Regions from separate parts of the uncultured Pigmentiphaga sp. genome, predicted to be linked through region 1. Evidence: predicted binding sites of a transcription regulator. Region 1 holds the regulator's gene; the other holds the start of a gene.
What was found. Region 1 encodes HrcA, which represses chaperone genes, less so after heat shock. Its sites were predicted from a motif close to TTAGCACTCNNNNNNNNNGAGTGCTAA; they were not measured.
Positions count from the first base shown of each region.

Region 2: the regulator HrcA is predicted to act here: its motif matches at 3,755-3,781, upstream of rpoH (RNA polymerase sigma factor RpoH).

Region 1 covers NZ_CALFCW010000069.1:81,259-87,029, reverse strand. The annotation lists gene grpE (nucleotide exchange factor GrpE) at 1-85, opposite strand, end outside; gene Q0319_RS16560 (S4 domain-containing protein) at 250-636, opposite strand; gene hemH (ferrochelatase) at 614-1,705, opposite strand; gene hrcA (heat-inducible transcriptional repressor HrcA) at 1,739-2,743, opposite strand; gene Q0319_RS16545 (NAD kinase) at 2,846-3,742, shown strand; gene recN (DNA repair protein RecN) at 3,775-5,418, shown strand; gene fur (ferric iron uptake transcriptional regulator) at 5,451-5,771, opposite strand, start outside.
Region 2 covers NZ_CALFCW010000048.1:41,063-46,833, forward strand. The annotation lists gene Q0319_RS13035 (glutamate synthase-related protein) at 1-2,633, opposite strand, end outside; gene Q0319_RS13040 (hypothetical protein) at 2,811-3,539, opposite strand; gene rpoH (RNA polymerase sigma factor RpoH) at 3,808-4,719, shown strand; gene Q0319_RS13050 (SCO family protein) at 5,054-5,656, opposite strand; gene cyoE (heme o synthase) at 5,733-5,771, opposite strand, start outside.

The sequences.
Region 1 (5,771 bases):
CTTGGGTTTGCTGCGTCGCAGCATCCGTCACGGGCTGATCCGGTTCCGGAATGGGTTGGTCGCCAGGCTTTTGCTCAGCCGACATTGATGCCTCCATAAAAAACCAATTAAATCAGGGACTTGTTGAGATACTATGCGCAAGGTGGGGATGAACGCCCCTATTTCAAGAGGGGGAATATACCCTCAAGCGAAAAAACCCCGCCCGCGCGGGAGCCCTCCTGCCCCGCGCGCAAACGTGGCGGCTCCCGCTCAGTGCGGCGAAAAGGATTTGAGTTTTTCGAGCTGGCGCCGGTCGTGCTTGGTGGGGCGGCCCTTGATGTGGGCGGACGGATCGACATTCTGCTTGCGCAGCTCCAGCGCTTCGAGCCGGCGCTTGAGCCCTTGCGGCGTCTCGTCGTAGAGCGTGCGGGCGAATACCGCCGGCCCCCGCTGCGCAGACAAGCCCCGCACCAGGACTTCCCAGTCCTGCTCGCCCGCGCGGATCTGCAGGATGTCCCCGGGCCGCACGGACCGGGACGGCTTGACCCGATCCCCGCCCACTTTGACCTGCCCCGCCTCGACGGCCGCCTGGGCGAGCGACCGGGTCTTATAAAACCGGGCCGCCCAAAGCCACTTATCGATTCGTAGTTCTTCCATTTCCATCCTGTGCATGCATTGCACGGTCAAGAGGCCGCCCGGGCCTTCGCCCCACCCAACCCTGCAGGTGCCGTTCCGCCAAGTCGGCCAGGGCAGCGACCCAGGGACCGAAGTCGTTCAGGGCGGGAATGTAGCGGAGCTGGCGTCCGCCGGCGGCGACGAAAGCCTCTTTGGCCTGCACCGCGATCTCTTCCAAGGTTTCGATGCAGTCGGCGACGAAGCCCGGGCAGAACACGTCCACGTCGGCCACGCCGGCCTGGGCCAACTCCTTGAGCCTGGGTTCGGTATACGGCTGCAGCCATTCGGCGGCGCCGAAGCGGCTCTGGAACGTCACCTCTGCCTCCCCGGCGGCCAGCCCAAGCTCCTCGGCCAGCAGGCGGCCGGTGCGCAGGCACTGGTCGTGGTAAGGGTCTCCGAGCTCCGCGCAGCGCTTGGGCACGCCATGGAAACTCAACACCAGCTTCTGCCCCCGCCCCTCCCGTTCCCAAAATTCGCGGATGCGGGAGGCCATGGCGCCGATGTAGCCGGGATCGTCATGGAAGTCCCGCACGTAGCGGATTTCGGGCACGTTGCGCAGGCAGGCAAGGCGCGCGCCCACCCCGTCGACGACCGCAGCCGTGGTGCTGGCCGCATATTGCGGATAAAGCGGCAGTACGAGGATGCGCTCGCACCCCGCGGCACGCAGGGCGCCGATGCCGTCGGCCAGCGACGGAATCCCGTAGCGCATGGCAAGCGCCACCTCCACGTCCAGGCCCCGGCCCGAGAGCTCGCCCCGCAGCCGCTCGCCCTGGCGCCGGCTCCACACCATTAGCGGAGAGCCTTCGGGCATCCATATCGAGGCATAGCGCCGTGCCGCCTCCCGGGGGCGCAAGGTCAGGACGATGCCGTACAGGATGGGCAGCCAGAGGAAGCGCGGGAGTTCGACCACGCGCGGATCCGAGAGGAATTCGGCCAGGTAGCGGCGCACCGCGGCCGGGGCGGGCGCGTCCGGCGAGCCCAGGTTGACCAGGAGCAAGCCGGTACGGGTAGGGTGGCCGGCTGGCGCCGAGGGCTCGGGAAGGAAGCGCATGAAAGGCTTTCCGGTGTGTCGCGCAGGCGAGGGTTAGCAATGGCTCAAGGCGTTCGACAACAGGCGGGCCGTAATGTCGACGATGGGAATGACGCGCTCATACGACATTCGCGTCGGGCCGATCACCCCTACCGTCCCGACGACCTTGCCGTCCACGCCGTAGGGGGCGGTAATGATGCTGACTTCTTCCATCGGCACCAGCTGGGAATCCCCGCCGATGTAGATCTGCACCCCCTGGGCGCGGCTGGACATGTCGAAAAGCTGCATGAGGTCCGTCTTTTTCTCGAAGAGCTCGAACATCTTGCGCAGCTTGTCCATGTCGGAGGCCAGGTCCGAGACGCCAAGCAGGTTCAGCTCGCCGGAAATCACCACGCCTTCGTTTTCGCTTGCCGCCTCGACGCTGGCATCCACCGCCTGCGCCATGAGCTTGGAGATGTCGTCCCGCAGCCGGCTCAGCTCTTTCTGCAGCAATTGCCGGGCGTCGTCGAAGGACTTGCCGCTGAAATGCTGGTTGAAGAAATTAGCGGCCTCAGTGAGCTCCGACGACGAGTAATCGCGCTGCACCGACAGGATGCGGTTCTGCACGTCGCCTTCGGGCGTCACGATGATCAGCAGGACGCGCCGCTCCGAAAGCCGGATGAATTCGATCTGGCGGAAGACTTGGCTGCGCTTGGGCGCCATGACCACGCCGGCGAAATGCGTGAGGTTGGACAGCAGCGAGGCGGCCGCCGCGATGACGCGCTGCGGTTCCGCCGAAGGCAGCATGTTCTGGATATGGGACGCCTCCGACACCTCGTACGGCTGCACGGTAAGCAGCGAATCCACGAACATGCGGTAGCCGCGCGGCGTGGGCACCCGCCCGGCCGACGTGTGCGGGCTGTGGATCAAGCCATGCTCTTCGAGGTCGGCCATCACGTTGCGGATGGTGGCCGGAGAGAGGTCGAAGACCTTGGAAAGCGTACGCGAGCCGACAGGCTGTCCGTCACTAATGTAACGCTCGATGAGAGCTTTCAACAACGCACGTGCGCGATCGTCCATAAGCCTATTTTACCCCGTAGGGTGTGCGCCGTCCCCGTCGAAACGGCCGGAACGGGACGGATTTTGTTCAATGCCGCATTCTTCCGCCCATATAATGGACGCATGCATTTTCCCATCGTCGCCCTGGTTGGCAAATATCACGACACCGGCATTGCCGCCCCGCTGCGCGCCGTCGCGCAGATGCTGCGCGAGGCCGGCCGCGAGGTCTTGTTCGAAAAAGACACCGCTGCCAACATCGGCGTCGATGAATATCCTGCCGCAACCGTGGAAGAGATCGGGCAGCGCGCCTCGCTCGCCATTGTCATGGGCGGGGACGGCACCATGCTCGGCGTGGCGCGCCAGCTGGCGCCCTGGGACGTGCCCGTCGTAGGCATCAACCATGGCCGGCTCGGCTTCATCACCGACATCCCGCTCGAAGACGCCTGTACCGCCGTGGCAGGCATGCTGAACGGCGAATACGAATCCGAGACCCGCACCCTGCTCGCCTCCAGCGTGATCCGCGGCGATACCACGCTGGTCTCGGCATTGGCGCTGAACGACGTGGTCCTGAGCCGGGCCGGGCTGGGCGGCATGGTGGAAGTCACGGTGCAGGTCGACGGCCTATATATGTCGAAGCAGCGCGCCGACGGGCTCATCATCGCCACGCCCACCGGCTCGACGGCCTACGCGCTCTCGGCCAACGGCCCCATCCTGCACCCGGCCCTGCGCGGGCTGGTGCTGGTGCCGGTGGCCCCGCAGGCCCTCTCGAACCGGCCCATCGCCATCCCGGACGACTGCACCATCGAAATCACGCTGACGCGCTCCCCGGGCGGCCGGGACGAAAGCGCGAGCGTCCACTTCGACATGCAAAGCTGGTCCTCGCTCCAGGAAGGCGATCGCGTCCTGGTGAGACGCGCCGAACATACGATCCGCTTCCTGCATCCGGCCGGATACAGTTATTTTTCCACCTTGCGGCGCAAGCTGCACTGGAACCAGATCTCGGGCACTGCAATCGACTAACCCTGCCCCGTCCCTCTTCCGGCTTCATCCGTATGCTGCGCGCCCTGCACATCAGCGATTTCGTGATCGTCGACCACACCGAAGTCGAATTCGGCCCGGGCTTCACCGTTTTTTCTGGCGAGACTGGCGCGGGCAAATCCATCCTGATCGACGCCCTGGCCCTGGCCCTGGGCGAACGGGCCGACGCCTCGGTGCTGCGGGAAGGCGCGAGCCGCGCCGAAGTCAGCGCGGTATTCGACGTACCCGCATCGCTGCGCGACTGGCTGGCCGAGCGCGAGCTGGATACCGAAAGCCTGGTGCTACGCCGCGTGGTCGACGCCCAGGGCCGCAGCCGGGGCTACATCAACGGCGTGCCTGCCACCCTCACCCAGTTGCGCGAGTTGGGCGAGCGGCTGGTCGACATCCACGGCCAGCACGCCCACCAGAGCCTGCTCAAGCCGCATTTCCAGCGCGACATGCTCGACGACCACGGCGGGCACGGCGACATGCGCCGCGCGGTGGCCGAGGCCTGGAAAGCCTGGCGCGAACTGGAACGCAAGCTGGAGGAAGTCGAGCGGAACGCCGCCATGCTGGCCCAGGAGCGCGAGCGCCTGCAGTGGCAGGCGGACGAACTGGGCCGCCTGGCGCTCAAGCCCGGTGAATGGGACGAACTCCAGGCCGAACACAAGCGGCTGGCCCATGCCCAGGCCCTGATAGACGGCGCCAGCCAGGCCATCGCGGCGCTCGATGAAGACGACGATTCCGCCCATTCCCGCCTGGCCGCCGCGGCCCAGCGCATCGCCCAGCTCGCGACGCACGACGCCGCGCTCGCGCCGGTCGCCGAAGCCTTGGAATCGGCCCGCATCGCGCTGCAGGAGGCGGTCTCCGACCTGAACGGCTATCTCTCCCGGCTCGAACTCGATCCGCAGCGCCTGGCCGAGGTCGAGGCCCGCCTGCAGGCAGTGTTCGACACGGCCCGCAAGTTCCGGCTCCAGCCCGAGCAGCTGGCGGCGCAGCATGCCGCGCTGCTGGCGCAACTCGACACGCTGAAAGACGCCGAAGACGTCGAAGCCCTGCGCAAGAGAGCCGCCAACGCGAAGGCTGCCTACGAGGAGGCCGCCGCCAAACTGAGCCGGGCCCGCCGCAAGGCGGCCGCATCGCTCGGCAAGGCCGTGACACAGGCCATGCAGGCCCTGGCGATGGGCGGCGGCAAGTTCGAAGTCGCCGTGGAACCGTCGGACCCGGGTCCTGCGGGCAACGATGCCATCGAATTCCGGGTGGCGGGCCATGCCGGCACGACGCCGCGCCCCCTCTCCAAAGTGGCCTCGGGCGGAGAGCTGGCGCGGATCTCGCTTGCGCTGTCGGTCATCGCCAGCCGCGCTGCCCGGGTGCCGACCCTGATATTCGACGAGGTGGACACCGGCATAGGCGGGGCTGTCGCGGAGGTGGTCGGCCGCCTGCTGCGGGAGCTCGGCAGCCTGCACCAAGTGCTATGCGTGACGCACTTGCCGCAGGTGGCGGCCTGCGGCAACACGCACCTGCGGGTGGACAAACGCCAGGAAAATGGAACGGCGGTTTCGACGGTCACCGTACTCGACCGGAGCGGCCGGGTGGACGAAATCGCCCGCATGTTGGGCGGCATAGAAATCACCGCCACCACGCGCAAGCACGCGCGCGAGATGATAGGAAGCCATTGACGGGCGGGCATCCAGCCCGTCCCGTGCGGCGGCTATCGATTCTTGGTGCAGTTCTGGCAAATGCCGTAGAGCGACAGGGCATGCCCGGTCAGCACGAAATTGTGGTCTTTCGCGATTTTCTGCTGGCGCTTTTCGATTTCCGGGTCGAAGAATTCCTCGACCTTGCCGCAATTCGTGCACACTAGGTGGTCGTGGTGATCGCCCTCGTTCAGCTCGAACACCGCCTTGCCGCTGTCGAATTGGCTGCGGATCAGCAGGCCGGCCTGCTCGAACTGGGTCAGCACGCGATAGACCGTCGCCAGTCCGATTTCCACACTGTCGCCTATCAACGCGCGATAGACATCCTCGGCGCT
Region 2 (5,771 bases), on a different contig from region 1:
TCGTTGATGATCTGCGCATATTCCTTATAGGTGCGGTAGCTGTCCGACCGGGTGGAATGCTGCAGCTTGGCGATGGCGTCCGGCGTCCACATGTGCTCTTCGCCGCGGATGCGGAAGGCGTATTCGCCGCCTTCGTCCAGCGCATTCTCGAGCAACGGGTCGTTGCCGAAGGCCGCCTTGTGCATGCGCAGGGCCTCCTCGGCAACCTCGAAAATGCCGATGCCTTCGATGTTGCTGGCCGTGCCAGGGAAGTACTGGTCCACCAGCGCGCGGTTCAGGCCGACCGCCTCGAAGATCTGGGCACCGGTGTAAGACATGTAGGTCGAGATGCCCATCTTGGACATGACCTTCTGCAAGCCCTTGCCGATGGCCTTCACGTAATTGGCGATGGCCTTTTCGGGCGGCACCTTCTGGTCGTGCTCATGCTCCTTGACCAGGGCTTCCATCGCCAGGTACGGATGCACGGCCTCGGCGCCGTAGCCGCCCAGCAGGGCGAAGTGGTGCACTTCGCGCGCCGAACCGGTCTCCACGACCAAGCCGGTGCTCGTGCGCAGGCCGGCGCGGATCAGGTGCTGGTGCACGGCAGAGGTCGCAAGCAGGGCCGGGATGGGCACGCGCGTGGCGTCGACCTGGCGGTCGGACACGATCAGGATGTTGTAGCCGCTCTTGACGGCGTCGACCGCCTGGGCGCAGAGCGCGGCGATGCGCGCCTGCACGCCTTCCTTGCCCCAGGCGACCGGGTAGGTGATGTCGAGCTCGAAGCTCTTGAACTTGCCGTTAGTGACCCGCTCGATGCGGCGGATTTGCGCCATGTCGGCGAAGTCGAGCACGGGCTGCGCGACTTCCAGCCGCAGCGGCGGGTTGACGTTGTTGATGTCCAGCAGGTTGGGCTTGGGCCCGATGAACGACACCAGGGACATGACCAGATTCTCGCGGATCGGGTCGATCGGCGGGTTGGTCACCTGGGCGAAGAGCTGCCGGAAGTAGTTGTAAAGGCTCTTGTTCTTGTTGGACAACACGGCCAGCGGCGCGTCGTTGCCCATGGAGCCCGTGGCCTCCTCGCCAAGCGTGGCCATGGGCCGAAGGATGAACTTATAGTCTTCCTGCGTCCAGCCAAAGGCCTGCTGGCGGTCCAGCATGGGCACTGGGGAACGGCTTTCCTCGATTTCTTCCTTCGCCGGCTCGGGCAGCGTATCGAGCTTGATGCGGATGCGCTCGATCCACTGGCGGTAAGGCTTGCTGTTGGCGAGCTGATCCTTGAGCTCCTTGTCGTCGATGATGCGGCCCAGTTCCAGGTCGATGAGGAACATCTTGCCCGGCTGCAGGCGCCATTTCTTGACGATCTTGCTCTGGGGAACGGGCAGTACGCCGGATTCCGACGCCATGATGACGAGATCGTCGTCAGTGACGATGTAGCGTGCCGGCCGCAGGCCGTTGCGGTCGAGCGTGGCGCCAATCTGGCGGCCGTCGGTGAAGGCGATGGCCGCCGGGCCGTCCCACGGCTCCATCATGGCGGCGTGATATTCATAGAAGGCGCGGCGGGCTTCGTCCATCTCGGCGTGCTGCTCCCACGCCTCGGGGATCATCATCATCATCGCGTGCGCGATGGGGTAGCCCGCCATGACCAGCAGCTCGAGGCAGTTGTCGAAGGTGGCCGTATCGGACTGCCCTTCGTAGACGATGGGGTACAGCTTCTTGAGATCCTCGCCCAGCACCGGCGACTGCATCACGCCTTCGCGCGCGCGCAGCCAGTTGAAGTTGCCCTTGACCGTGTTGATCTCGCCGTTGTGGGCGATGAGGCGGTACGGATGGGCCAGCGGCCAGGCCGGGAAGGTGTTGGTGGAGAAGCGCTGGTGCACCAGCGCCAGCGCCGTCACGGCGCGGGGGTCTGCCAGGTCGCGATAGTAGCGGCCGACCTGGTCGGCCAGCAGCAGGCCCTTGTAGACCACCGTGCGGGTGGAAATGGACGGGACGAAATATTCCTTGCCGTGCTTGAGCTGCATCTTCTGGATCGCGTGCGAAGCCATCTTGCGGATGACGTACAGCTTGCGCTCCAGGGCGTCCGGCACCATGACGTCGCCACTGCGGCCGATGAAAAGCTGGCGGATGACCGGCTCCATCTGCTTGACCTTGGGCGACATCGGCATGTCTTTGTCGATGGGCACGTCGCGCCAGCCCAGCACGACCTGCCCTTCGGCGCGCACGGCGCGCTCCAGTTCGGCCTCACAGGCGAGGCGCGAGCCCATCTCCTGCGGCAGGAAAACCATGGCGACGCCATACTCGCCAGGCGCGGGCAGCTCGACGCCCTGGGCCGCCATTTCCTCACGGTAGAGCTGGTCGGGGATCTGGATCAGGATGCCGGCCCCGTCGCCCATCAGCGGATCGGCCCCCACCGCGCCGCGGTGGTCCAGGTTCTCGAGGATCTTGAGGCCTTGCTGGATGATGGAGTGGCTCTTTTTGCCCTTGATGTGGGCGACGAAGCCCACGCCACAGGCGTCGTGTTCGTTGGCCGGGTTGTACAAGCCCTGGGCCTTGGGCGCTTGGCCAGGCGCGGGCAGGCCGATGCGGGAGGCGTCGATGACGGCCGTTTGCGGCGCCGGGGCCGAATGGAGTTCCTGGCTGGATTGGGGCATGGTGCGCTCCGCTGGGGGATTCGCCGAGGACGAACCCGGGTACTGGGACATCGAAATGGCGGCGCGCGCACGCAGGCACGCCGCGGGTTCCTGACAATACTGCGGCGCACCACCCTGCGCAAGAAAAATAAAAAGGGGAGCGTCCCCAATTATTTTTAGGGGCCCGAAACAGCAAAATTAAATTGGGGACGCACCACTATCGTGCGGATCTGCGCCACGTCCGCGGTCCGCGGGCTGCTTGCGGGGCCGACCGCGCTTGCCGGCGACCGGCCGACGGCTACTGATGCCCGCCAGGCCCTGCACGAACGCCAGCCCGCCCAATGCCCATTGGCCGTAGAGGGCCTGTTCGATCTGGGCCATCTTGGCCCCCGGCAGCCCCTCCAGCACCAGGGCACGATAGTTGGCCTGGCGATCAAACGGCGTATTGCCGCACCTCCAATAATCCATATGGTCCTGCAACGCCCCGGCCGGGGCGGCCCCCATGTGGGCGGGCGCCGAGGACCAGCGCCAAAGCTCGGCGTCAGCCGCCAGCCCCTGCCGCACTGGAATGGTTTCGAGCCAGACGAGGCTGGGCAGCACCCAGGCGCCGGGCTCGACCAGGGTGGACCGGAAGCGCCCGGCGAACACCCGCCCAATCTGGAGCCTCGCCGCCAGCCGGCGCCCAAGCGACTGGATCAGGCTGGAGATCCCGTTCGGCCCCGAAGGTGTCGCCAGGATCACAAGTTGGTCGAAAGTGAGCGTCCACCCATGGAGTGCCACGCTGTAATGGCGCGCATCGCCGGTCAGCCAAGCAATGACTTGATCCAACATGGCCCCGCCCTCACCCCCCGCCGACAACGGCACGGCGAACCGGGCCTGGGCCAGGTGGGGAAGGTCAGGGGCATACAAACGGGGAAGGCGGGCCATATTAAATTAGGGACGCATTACGCGCGGGGATGGGAATTGCTGGATTTCCGCGAACGATACGCCGATTTCGCGGTCTATGCAGCATGGAGATCACGATTGGGTCGCGTCGGGGCCCGGCGCCGGGCGCGACACTTGAACGCTTCGCCTGGGCGCCGTCCGGCCTGCTGCACTGCAGCGTCATCAACCCCGTCAATCGACGCGATCAAAAAGACCGATTAGCACTCTTTAGCCCAGAGTGCTAACCTTCAGATATGGAGGTAAGCCGTTTATGAAACGTTCGTCGAATCAGTCCAACGCTCTCGTGCCCGCCACAAGCGGCCCCGGTGCGCTGGCGCTCGCCATCGCCAACCCCGGCGCGCTTGGTACGATCGAAGCTTATATCGGCGCCGTCAACCGCCTGCCGGTGCTCACCGCCGAGCAGGAATACGAGCTGGCCCAGCGCTACCAACAAAAGCAGGATCTGAACGCCGCCCGCGAACTGGTGCTGTCGCACCTGCGCCTGGTCGTGGCCATTGCCCGGCAGTACCTGGGCTACGGGCTGCCACATGCCGACCTCATCCAAGAGGGCAACGTCGGCTTGATGAAGGCCGTCAAGCGCTTCGACCCCACCCGCGGGGTGCGGCTGGTGTCGTTTGCGATTCACTGGATCAAGGCTGAGATCCATGAATACATCCTCAAGAACTGGCGCTTGGTCAAGGTGGCGACCACCAAGGCCCAGCGCAAGCTTTTCTTCAACCTGCGCAGCCTGAAATCGGACAACCACGCCCTGACGCCCGAGCAGGTGGAAGAAATCGCCACCAGCCTGAACGTTCGGCCGCAAGACGTGGCGGAAATGGAAGTCCGGCTCTCCGGCCAGGACATGGCGCTCGAAGCCCGGACCGATGACAGCGAAGCGGAGTTCGCGCCGATTGCTTACCTGTCGGATGAAGGCCAGCACGAGCCGAGCACCATCCTGGAAGAGCGCCGCCGTGACGAACTACACGGCCACGGCCTGCAACAGGCGCTGGAAAGCTTGGACGAACGCTCCCGCCGCATCATCGAAGCACGGTGGCTGAAGGACGAAGGCGGTGCGACCCTGCAGGAGTTGGCCGACGAGTTCGGCGTCTCGGCAGAACGGATCCGCCAGATCGAAGCACGCGCGATGACCAAGATGCGGGGGGCCCTCGCCGCCTACGCCTGACCGCGCATTGCGGCACCCCGGGGCGGCGGGCCTATGCCTAGCCGCCTTTTTTTGGCCGCCGCCAGGCGCGTCACATTCCGTTACGCATCTGGCGGAAATTTACCGACAATACGCCGCACGCATTGAACTTCCAGCGCCCAGCCTAGCCTAACCATCAGGTGGGACGCGCTTGGTGCAACGCCTTGCGTGTCGGAATGCCGGGCTCCCCCCGCCGTCGGCATTCCTGTCGGCCTCGCCGATACCAACCGATGCATCCGCCTCGTTTTTCTCCTCCCTCCCCCATCTGAGGCGGATAGGTTGACGGGACACCTCACGGTGTCCCGTTTTTTTATCCTCACAACAATTGCTTGATATCGCTCGCGAGCGCGTCCACGCCGGTATTGTGGCGGGCCAAAAGGCGCAGCCGGCCTTCCGGGTCATAGATGTAGATGCCCGCGGTATGGTCCATGGTGTAGGAGCCGGGTTCCTTGCCGGGCACCTTGGCATAGAACACGCGGAAGGATTTGGCCACGCGGGCGGTAGCCTCGGGATCGCCCCGCAGGCCCAAGAAGCTGGGGTCGAACTGGGTCACATACGCCTTCAGGATTTCCGGCGTGTCGCGCTCCGGGTCGACCGTGACGAACACGACCTGCAGACGATCCCCGTCCGGACCGAGCTGCGCCTTCACCTGCGCCAGGTCGGCCAGCGTCGTGGGACACACGTCGGGGCACTGCACGAAGCCGAAGAACACCACCAGTACCTTGCCTTTGAAGTCCTGGAGGGCACGGGGACGGCCGTCGAAATCGGGCAGCGACAAATCGGCACCAAGGTCTGCGCCGCTGACGTCGGTGCTATGGAACGAGGGTGCTTTTTCACAAGCGGCGAGCGCCAACGAAGCCACGGCGGCGACGCCGGCGCGCAGGAAAAATCGTCGAAAAACGGAAAAATCGGCAACCATCGCGAACCTTTGGAGAAAAACCCATCCGCCGCCACGCCGGCGACGGGACGGGCACACATGGGCGCCGTAAGGCTCCTTACACCCAGTGATCGACCAGCAGCGCCGCAAACAACAG